Regions from separate parts of the Staphylococcus carnosus genome, predicted to be linked through region 1. Evidence: a T-box and tRNA genes for the amino acid it is inferred to sense, from the RefSeq annotation. Region 1 holds a T-box; the other regions hold tRNA genes.

Evidence for each region. A T-box is a leader RNA that pairs with one kind of tRNA and senses whether it is charged. The one in region 1 lies ahead of DYE31_RS06165 (valine--tRNA ligase), so its partner is inferred to be a tRNA-Val.
Region 2: it has a tRNA-Val gene. The T-box ahead of DYE31_RS06165 (valine--tRNA ligase) is inferred to sense a tRNA for this amino acid. The anticodon was not compared.
Region 3: it has a tRNA-Val gene. The T-box ahead of DYE31_RS06165 (valine--tRNA ligase) is inferred to sense a tRNA for this amino acid. The anticodon was not compared.

Annotation. Positions count from the first base shown of each region.
Region 1 is NZ_UHCT01000001.1:1,286,103-1,289,372, forward strand. It holds gene DYE31_RS06150 (AbrB family transcriptional regulator) at 1-128, shown strand, start outside; gene pcp (pyroglutamyl-peptidase I) at 170-811, opposite strand; gene DYE31_RS06160 (DNA-3-methyladenine glycosylase I) at 849-1,409, opposite strand; T-box leader at 1,468-1,681, shown strand; gene DYE31_RS06165 (valine--tRNA ligase) at 1,720-3,270, shown strand, end outside.
Region 2 is NZ_UHCT01000001.1:879,710-882,979, reverse strand. It holds gene DYE31_RS04040 (CdaR family protein) at 1-305, opposite strand, end outside; gene cdaA (diadenylate cyclase CdaA) at 307-1,113, opposite strand; tRNA gene DYE31_RS04030 (tRNA-Lys) at 1,302-1,374, opposite strand; tRNA gene DYE31_RS04025 (tRNA-Gln) at 1,378-1,452, opposite strand; tRNA gene DYE31_RS04020 (tRNA-Tyr) at 1,460-1,543, opposite strand; tRNA gene DYE31_RS04015 (tRNA-Val) at 1,567-1,642, opposite strand; tRNA gene DYE31_RS04010 (tRNA-Glu) at 1,653-1,724, opposite strand; tRNA gene DYE31_RS04005 (tRNA-Asn) at 1,728-1,802, opposite strand; rRNA gene rrf (5S ribosomal RNA) at 1,814-1,928, opposite strand; rRNA gene DYE31_RS03995 (23S ribosomal RNA) at 1,999-3,270, opposite strand, start outside.
Region 3 is NZ_UHCT01000001.1:2,395,619-2,398,888, forward strand. It holds rRNA gene DYE31_RS11695 (16S ribosomal RNA) at 1-1,063, opposite strand, end outside; tRNA gene DYE31_RS11700 (tRNA-Ala) at 1,188-1,263, opposite strand; tRNA gene DYE31_RS11705 (tRNA-Pro) at 1,286-1,359, opposite strand; tRNA gene DYE31_RS11710 (tRNA-Arg) at 1,392-1,468, opposite strand; tRNA gene DYE31_RS11715 (tRNA-Leu) at 1,480-1,568, opposite strand; tRNA gene DYE31_RS11720 (tRNA-Gly) at 1,577-1,651, opposite strand; tRNA gene DYE31_RS11725 (tRNA-Lys) at 1,672-1,744, opposite strand; tRNA gene DYE31_RS11730 (tRNA-Thr) at 1,758-1,833, opposite strand; tRNA gene DYE31_RS11735 (tRNA-Val) at 1,841-1,916, opposite strand; rRNA gene rrf (5S ribosomal RNA) at 1,927-2,041, opposite strand; gene lysS (lysine--tRNA ligase) at 2,481-3,270, opposite strand, start outside.

The DNA.
Region 1 (3,270 bases):
TAGAAACTCATGCTGATGTAGCGATTATATCTAGTTTCCACATCTTTAGAATATTCTTCATCTTATTCCTTATTGCACCAGCTATAAAGTATTTCTTGAACTACACAGAACGGTCAACCAAAAAATAAACAAAACTGCCTCTGAATTGAAAAGAGGCAGTTTTTCTATATTATTGAATTTCACCTAGTGCTTCTTTAATATCTTGATTATCTTCAGAAATGGCACCAATTGCAGCTTCTAACCCTGTTACAATACTGCTTAAGGCCATAGAAGGTTTATCAGGTTTATCAACAACTTGTTCTGGAATAAATGGAACATGAATAAATCCAAATTTAATATCAGGATATCGTGTCGCTTGCAAATATCCGAGTTGATAAAGAATATGATTACATACGAAAGTACCAGCAGTATTTGATAAAGCAGCTGGAATACCAGCATCTTTAATTGCTTGCGTCATTTTTTTGACTGGTAAGTTAGAAAAATATGCAGGTGCGCCATCTTGTTGAATCGGTATATCAATCGGCTGATTGTTTTCATTATCAGGAATACGTGCATCATCGATATTAATACCGACACGTTCAGGTGTTAGATTATAACGACCGCCAGCTTGTCCGATTGCAATAACCGCATCAAAGTGTTCTGCTTTTAATTTGTCAGCTATTTTATCTGAAGATTTATGAAAGACAGTAGGGATCTCTAATTTTGTAATTTGATGATTTTTGATTTGTTCTGGCAATAACTTTATAGCCTCTAATGCAGGGTTCTTCTTTTCTCCGCCAAACGGATCAAAAGCTGTAATTAAAATTTTCATTATATACATCTCCGTTTAAAAGATTTAATTTATATATTTAATGTTTTGAAGGCTTAAAAGGGCAATCTTCTAAGTGTGCATCATATAAACCAGCCGCTTCTAGAAATGAGAACATGGTCACAGGTCCCATAAATTTAAAACCATATTTTTTTAAATCCTTAGACATCTGTTTAGCGCGTTCATCTACAGTAATGCGATCAGCTGGTGTTTTATATTTTAGGTCAATCGGCTGATCATTAACATATGACCATAAAAATTTACTGAAACTGCCATGTTTCTTTTCAATTTCTAAATAACCTTTAGCTTGACTCACAATGGCTTCTAATTTTTTGCGATAATGAACGATTCCTGGAAACTCCATAACCTTATCGATATCTGCATTTGTCATAGAGGCGATTTTTTCAGGGTCAAAATTGTAAAAAGCTTCACGGTAAGCAGGGCGCTTTTTCAAAATAGTAAGCCAAGAAAGCCCTGCATGTTGGGATTCTAAAGCCATTAATTCAAAAAGTTTTCTGCTGTCATGAAGCGGTTGTCCCCATTCTTTATCATGATATTCTATATATACTGGATCAGTTGTTCCAAAAGCACAATCTGTCATATTTTTTTACCACCTCATTGACTTATTTTGTAGTTCTATTATACTATAAATAAGTAAGTGAATAATAGAAATCGGGAAGAGTATGCAGATATTTATTTTATAGAGAGTACATGGTTGGTGAGAATGTATAATAATACTGCTGAAGGTAGCCCGCTAGAATCTTTATTTGAAACAAAGTAGGATAAAGCGTAATTGAGCGTTAATCAATATAAGTGCTTCATAGCAGATGCTATGTTGAATTTAGGTGGTACCACGGAACATCCGTCCTATGTTTAGGAACGGGTGTTTTTATTTTTAAGGAGGAAATTCAATGGAAATGAAACCAAAATATAATCCGACTGAAGTAGAAGCCGGACGTTATCAAGAATGGGTTGAAAAAGGTTATTTCAGACCAAGTGGTGACAAATCAAAAGAAACATATACAATTGTTATTCCGCCTCCGAATGTAACGGGTAAATTGCATTTAGGACACGCATGGGATACAACTTTACAAGATATTCTTACTAGAATGAAACGTATGCAAGGCTACGATACATTATATTTACCAGGTATGGACCATGCGGGTATTGCTACTCAAGCTAAAGTAGAAGCAAAATTAAATGAACAAGGTATTTCTAGACATGATATCGGCCGTGAAAAATTCCTTGAAGAAGTATGGAGTTGGAAAGATGAATATGCATCTTTCATTCGTCAGCAATGGGCGAAACTAGGTTTAGGATTAGATTATGACAGAGAACGTTTTACATTAGATGAAGGTTTAAGTAAAGCGGTTAGAAAAGTATTTGTTGATATGTATAATAAAGGACTAATTTACCGCGGTGAGCGCATTATCAACTGGGATCCTGAAGCACGTACTGCATTATCAGATATTGAAGTTGTGCATGAAGATGTAGAAGGTAAATTTTATCATTTCAAATATCCATACGCGGATGGAGAAGGATATATTGAAATAGCAACTACACGTCCAGAAACGATGTTAGGTGATACAGCTATTGTCGTTAATCCTGATGACGAACGATATAAAGATGTAATCGGCAAAAAAGTAATCCTACCGATTGTAAATCGCGAACTACCAATCCTTGCAGATGAATATGTAGATGTTGAATTTGGTAGTGGTGCGATGAAAGTAACACCTGCTCATGACCCTAATGACTTTGAAATTGGTCAAAGACACAATTTGGAATCAATTATTGTAATGGATGAAGAAGGTAAAATGAACGATAAAGCAGGCAAATATGAAGGTATGGACCGCTTTGAATGTCGTGCTCAATTAGTAGAAGATTTAAAAGAACAAGATTTAGTGATTAAAATTGAAGACCATGTTCATGCAGTGGGCCACTCTGAGAGAACAGGCGCAGTTGTTGAACCATATTTATCTACACAATGGTTTGTAAATATGGAACCTTTAGCAAAACAAGCACTAGATAATCAAAAAACGGATAACCGTATTAATTTTGTACCAGAACGTTTCGAACATACATTTAATCAATGGATGGAAAACATCAGAGATTGGACTATTTCTCGTCAATTATGGTGGGGTCATCAAATACCGGCTTGGTATCATAAAGAAACTGGAGAAATCTATGTAGGTGAAACTGAACCAGAAGATGCAGAGAATTGGGTACAAGATGAAGATGTTTTAGATACTTGGTTCTCAAGCGGATTATGGCCATTCTCAACTTTAGGTTGGCCTGACGTTGAATCTGAAGATTATCAACGCTATTATCCTACAAATGCACTTGTAACAGGTTATGATATTATTTTCTTCTGGGTAGCTCGTATGATCTTCCAAGGTCTTGAATTTACAGGAGAACGTCCATTTGATGATGTTTTATTACATGGCTTAGTTCGTGCTGAAGAT
Region 2 (3,270 bases), 410 kb from region 1:
TTATGTTTACCTAATTTAGTTTTAGTTAAATCCAGTTCGACTTTAATGTCATCAGATTGTTCAGCTTTTAAAACTTTAGATTGTGAGCCTTTTAGCTGAACATCAACATTATCAGGTATCCCTGATGCGTACAATTCTTTACTGTTATATGTAGCTTCTACAGGAACATTTTGTATTGTACGTGTTGTACTTTGTGTAAGAGCTGAAGAACTGAAAATATTCCCAAAAACATTATTCACTGTTAAAAAGAAGGCTAATGCTAAGACAAATGCAACAAAACGTAATCCCCATTTGCTCTCAAACATTCTAATTCACACCTTTCTTTTGAAGTCTTGTATCAAACCAATGCTCTGCTAATAATTCTTCAAAGACTTCCAATGAAATATCTTTTCTCAATTTACCATCAAATGTGATAGAAATTGAACCTGTTTCTTCAGATACAACCGCAGTAAACGCATCTGACACTTCTGAAATACCTACAGCAGCACGGTGTCTCGTACCTAAGCTTTTAGATATTTTTGAGCTATCAGAAAGAGGCAAGTAACAAGCAGCACTTGCAATCTTAGTACCTTGAATAATCATTGCTCCATCATGTAATGGCGTGTTAGGAATAAACACATTTGTTAATAGTTCTTGTGAAATATCCGAATCCATCGGAATACCGGTTTCAATATAATCTTGCAAACCTGTTTTCTTTTCAAAAACAATTAAGGCACCGATACGTCTTTTCGCCATATACTGAACTGCACCTGATACAGCTTTAATCAATTTTTGTTGATCAGCTGAAGAGCTGTCAGTATAGCGCTTGAATAGATTACCTCTACCCAATTGCTCTAAAGCACGACGAATTTCAGGCTGGAATATAACGATTATTGCCAAGAACCCCCATTGAATAACCATATCGAATAAACGGGCAGTAGTTGTTAAATCCAAGGCAGCACTTACCCAACGGCCAATTACAATCACAATGATTCCTTTGAGGAGTTGAATTGCTTTTGTACCTTTGAATACAGTGATTAGAAGGTAAATAACATACCATACGATAACTAAGTCTAATACACTTGTTATTAACTTTACCGTGTTAAAATTTTCAAAAAAGCTGCCAAAATTCATAGCATCTCCTCCGGTAACCTAATTACAATGATAACCATTTTATCTAATTGATAAATAGCCGTCATACACACAAATTATATCATAAAAGTAGTAGTATCCTTGAATGAAAATACGTATTTATACAAATAATATCTTCCATGAATTTAAAAAAGAGTATAAAAAAAGCACTCTTAAAAGAGTGCTAACAGTGAGCCATAGAGGATTCGAACCTCTGACCCTCTGATTAAAAGTCAGATGCTCTACCAACTGAGCTAATGGCTCTAATGGCTGGGCTAACTGGATTCGAACCAGTGAATGACGGAGTCAAAGTCCGTTGCCTTACCGCTTGGCTATAGCCCATTAAAGATGGTGGAGGGGGGCAGATTCGAACTGCCGAACCCGAAGGAGCGGATTTACAGTCCGCCGCGTTTAGCCACTTCGCTACCCCTCCAGCAAATATTCAGTTCATTAAGATGGTGGAGAATGACGGGTTCGAACCGCCGACCCTCTGCTTGTAAGGCAGATGCTCTCCCTGCTGAGCTAATTCTCCTATATGTAAATGACCCCGACGGGACTCGAACCCGTGTTACCGCCGTGAAAGGGCGGTGTCTTAACCGCTTGACCACGGGGCCATATGGCTCCACAGGTAGGACTCGAACCTACGACCGATCGGTTAACAGCCGATAGCTCTACCACTGAGCTACTGTGGAATAATACAATTGCCTGGCAACGTCCTACTCTTGCGGAACGTAAGTCCGACTACCATCGGCGCTAAAGAGCTTAACTACTGTGTTCGGCATGGGAACAGGTGTGACCTCTTTGCCATTGTCACCAGACAATAGAATGATTATACATTCAAAACTAGATAGTAAGTAATTATCAATTCAACCAATCAAAACTTGAAATTGGATTAAGTCTTCGATCGATTAGTATTCGTCAGCTCCACATATCGCTATGCTTCCACCCCGAACCTATTAACCTCATCATCTTTGAGGGATCTTATAACCGAAGTTGGGAAGTCTCATCTTGAGGGGGGCTTCATGCTTAGATGCTTTCAGCACTTATCCCGTCCATACATAGCTACCCAGCTATGCCGTTGGCACGACAACTGGTACACCAGAGGTATGTCCATCCCGGTCCTCTCGTACTAAGGACAGCTCCTCTCAAACTTCCTGCGCCCACGACGGATAGGGACCGAACTGTCTCACGACGTTCTGAACCCAGCTCGCGTACCGCTTTAATGGGCGAACAGCCCAACCCTTGGGACCGACTACAGCCCCAGGATGCGATGAGCCGACATCGAGGTGCCAAACCTCCCCGTCGATGTGAACTCTTGGGGGAGATAAGCCTGTTATCCCCGGGGTAGCTTTTATCCGTTGAGCGATGGCCCTTCCATGCGGAACCACCGGATCACTAAGTCCGTCTTTCGACCCTGCTCGACTTGTAAGTCTCGCAGTCAAGCTCCCTTATGCCTTTACACTCTATGAATGATTTCCAACCATTCTGAGGGAACCTTTGAGCGCCTCCGTTACACTTTAGGAGGCGACCGCCCCAGTCAAACTGCCCGCCTGACACTGTCTCCCGCCATGATAAATGGCGCGGGTTAGAAATCCAACACAGCTAGGGTAGTATCCCACCAACGCCTCCACGTAAGCTGGCGCTCACGTTTCTAAGGCTCCTACCTATCCTGTACAAGCTGTGCCGAATTTCAATATCAGGCTACAGTAAAGCTCCACGGGGTCTTTCCGTCCTGTCGCGGGTAACCTGCATCTTCACAGGTACTATGATTTCACCGAGTCTCTCGTTGAGACAGTGCCCAAATCGTTACGCCTTTCGTGCGGGTCGGAACTTACCCGACAAGGAATTTCGCTACCTTAGGACCGTTATAGTTACGGCCGCCGTTTACTGGGGCTTCGATTCGTAGCTTCGCAGAAGCTAACCACTCCTCTTAACCTTCCAGCACCGGGCAGGCGTCAGCCCCTATACATCACCTTACGGTTTAGCAGAGACCTGTGTTTTTGATAAACAGTCGCTTGGGCCTATTCACTGCGGCTCTTCAGAGCGTGAACCCTAAAGAGCACCCCTTCTCCCGAAGTTACGGGGTCATTTTGCCGAGTTCCTTAACGAGAGTTCTCTCGCTCACCTTAGAATTCTCATCTTGACTACCTGTGTCGGTTT
Region 3 (3,270 bases), 1.1 Mb from region 1:
CACCACCTGTCACTTTGTCCCCCGAAGGGGAAGACTCTATCTCTAGAGCGGTCAAAGGATGTCAAGATTTGGTAAGGTTCTTCGCGTTGCTTCGAATTAAACCACATGCTCCACCGCTTGTGCGGGTCCCCGTCAATTCCTTTGAGTTTCAGCCTTGCGGCCGTACTCCCCAGGCGGAGTGCTTAATGCGTTAGCTGCAGCACTAAGGGGCGGAAACCCCCTAACACTTAGCACTCATCGTTTACGGCGTGGACTACCAGGGTATCTAATCCTGTTTGATCCCCACGCTTTCGCACATCAGCGTCAGTTGCAGACCAGAAAGTCGCCTTCGCCACTGGTGTTCCTCCATATCTCTGCGCATTTCACCGCTACACATGGAATTCCACTTTCCTCTTCTGCACTCAAGTTTTCCAGTTTCCAATGACCCTCCACGGTTGAGCCGTGGGCTTTCACATCAGACTTAAAAAACCGCCTACGCGCGCTTTACGCCCAATAATTCCGGATAACGCTTGCCACCTACGTATTACCGCGGCTGCTGGCACGTAGTTAGCCGTGGCTTTCTGATTAGGTACCGTCAAGGTGCGCATAGTTACCTACGCACTTGTTCTTCCCTAATAACAGAGTTTTACGATCCGAAGACCTTCATCACTCACGCGGCGTTGCTCCGTCAGGCTTTCGCCCATTGCGGAAGATTCCCTACTGCTGCCTCCCGTAGGAGTCTGGACCGTGTCTCAGTTCCAGTGTGGCCGATCACCCTCTCAGGTCGGCTACGTATCGTTGCCTTGGTAAGCCGTTACCTTACCAACTAGCTAATACGGCGCGGGTCCATCTATAAGTGACAGCAAAACCGTCTTTCATTGCAGAACCATGCGGTTCTGCATATTATCCGGCATTAGCCCCGGTTTCCCGGAGTTATTCCAGTCTTATAGGTAGGTTACCCACGTGTTACTCACCCGTCCGCCGCTAACATCAGAGGAGCAAGCTCCTCATCTGTTCGCTCGACTTGCATGTATTAGGCACGCCGCCAGCGTTCATCCTGAGCCAGGATCAAACTCTCCATAAAAGTTATGATTTGTTTGACTAGCTCATAAAAACTAATTTGTTTTAAAACGTCCTAAGACGTTTGTTAATTTGGAATTAACGTTGACATATTGTCATTCAGTTTTCAATGTTCATTTTAATAATAATGGTGGAGACTAGCGGGATCGAACCGCTGACCTCCTGCGTGCAAAGCAGGCGCTCTCCCATCTGAGCTAAGCCCCCATTATGAATAATTAAATAAGAGTCGGGAAGACAGGATTCGAACCTGCGACCCCTTGGTCCCAAACCAAGTGCTCTACCAAGCTGAGCTACTTCCCGTCATTCAATTATTATGTAGTGAAAATTATAAATGGCGCGCCCGATAGGAGTCGAACCCATAACCTCTTGATCCGTAGTCAAACGCTCTATCCAGTTGAGCTACGGGCGCTAATATTTATATGGTGCCGAGGACCGGAATCGAACCGGTACGGTAATCACTTACCGCAGGATTTTAAGTCCTGTGCGTCTGCCAGTTCCGCCACCCCGGCAAAAATAATGGAGCAGAAGACGGGATTCGAACCCGCGACCCCAACCTTGGCAAGGTTGTATTCTACCGCTGAACTACTTCTGCAATGTATAATGGAAAACTGATGAGCCATAGAGGATTCGAACCTCTGACCCTCTGATTAAAAGTCAGATGCTCTACCAACTGAGCTAATGGCTCAAAAGATTTAAGATGGTGCCGGCCAGAGGACTTGAACCCCCAACCTACTGATTACAAGTCAGTTGCTCTACCAGTTGAGCTAGGCCGGCTATTAAATGGTGGAGAATGACGGGTTCGAACCGCCGACCCTCTGCTTGTAAGGCAGATGCTCTCCCAGCTGAGCTAATTCTCCGAATTATATTGCCTGGCAACGTCCTACTCTTGCGGAACGTAAGTCCGACTACCATCGGCGCTAAAGAGCTTAACTACTGTGTTCGGCATGGGAACAGGTGTGACCTCTTTGCCATTGTCACCAGACAATGTAATTAATAAGTTGTTTGTGTTTTCCACTTAAACTATATTAAGTGTTTTTGTTAACATTTGCAATGGTCAATTTTACACTCAGTTAAAATCTTTTTTACAAATGTATGACGTGTTCTTTTTGACGACTTTTATATGTTACTACATTTTCTAAGTCTTGTCAACACTTTCGAGTTATTTTTCTGAATAACTTATATTCATACAAAATCGCTCATAAAATGTTACTTTATTTCTTCAGAACATTTAACTATTATACACGCATTAAAAATTATTGCAAGGGTTTTTCATAAGTTTTTTTGATTTCTTTAAAGTTTTTGTAATATATGTTGATAAAAAGCTTTGAGAACCTAGATACCGCATGTTTCTTCACATTAAAACCCATAAAAAAGAGTGCTGATTACCAGCACCCTTCTTTCTATTTCTTCTATATAGCCTATTATTTTTGGCGCATGTATGGGAATAACAATACATCTCTGATAGATGGAGAATTAGTTAATAGCATTACAAGTCTATCAATACCAATTCCTAGACCGCCTGTAGGAGGCATACCGTATTCTAATGCTTCAATATAATCTTCATCCATTTCATGCGCTTCATCGTTGCCTTGTTCTTTTTCTTTCAATTGCGCTTCGAATCTTTCGCGTTGATCAATAGGATCATTTAATTCTGTAAATGCATTCGCATGTTCACGACCCACAATAAACAATTCGAAACGATCTGTAAATCTCGGATCTTCCGGATTTTTCTTAGCAAGTGGTGAAATTTCAATTGGATGTCCATATACAAATGTAGGTTGAATAAGTGTTTCTTCTACTTTTTGTTCAAAGAATTCATTCAAAATATGACCATATGTCATATGATCTGTAATTTCAATACCATGTTCCTTAGCAAGTTCACGTGCTTCTTCATCAGATTTAACATCAAAGAAGTTTACACCAGTTGCTTCTTTAACAGCATCTACAATATGAACTCGTTTCCAAGGTGAATCTAAATCTACTTCGTATTCACCATAAGGAACTACTGCAGTGCCTAGTACTTTTTTAGAAATATGGCGAATTGTGCCTTCTGTTAAATCCATGATGTCATGGAAATCAGCATAAGCTTCATATAATTCGATCATAGTAAATTCAGGGTTATGGCGTGTTGATACACCTTCGTTACGGAATACACGTCCAATTTCATATACTTTTTCTAATCCGCCTACAATCAAACGTTTCAAGTGTAGT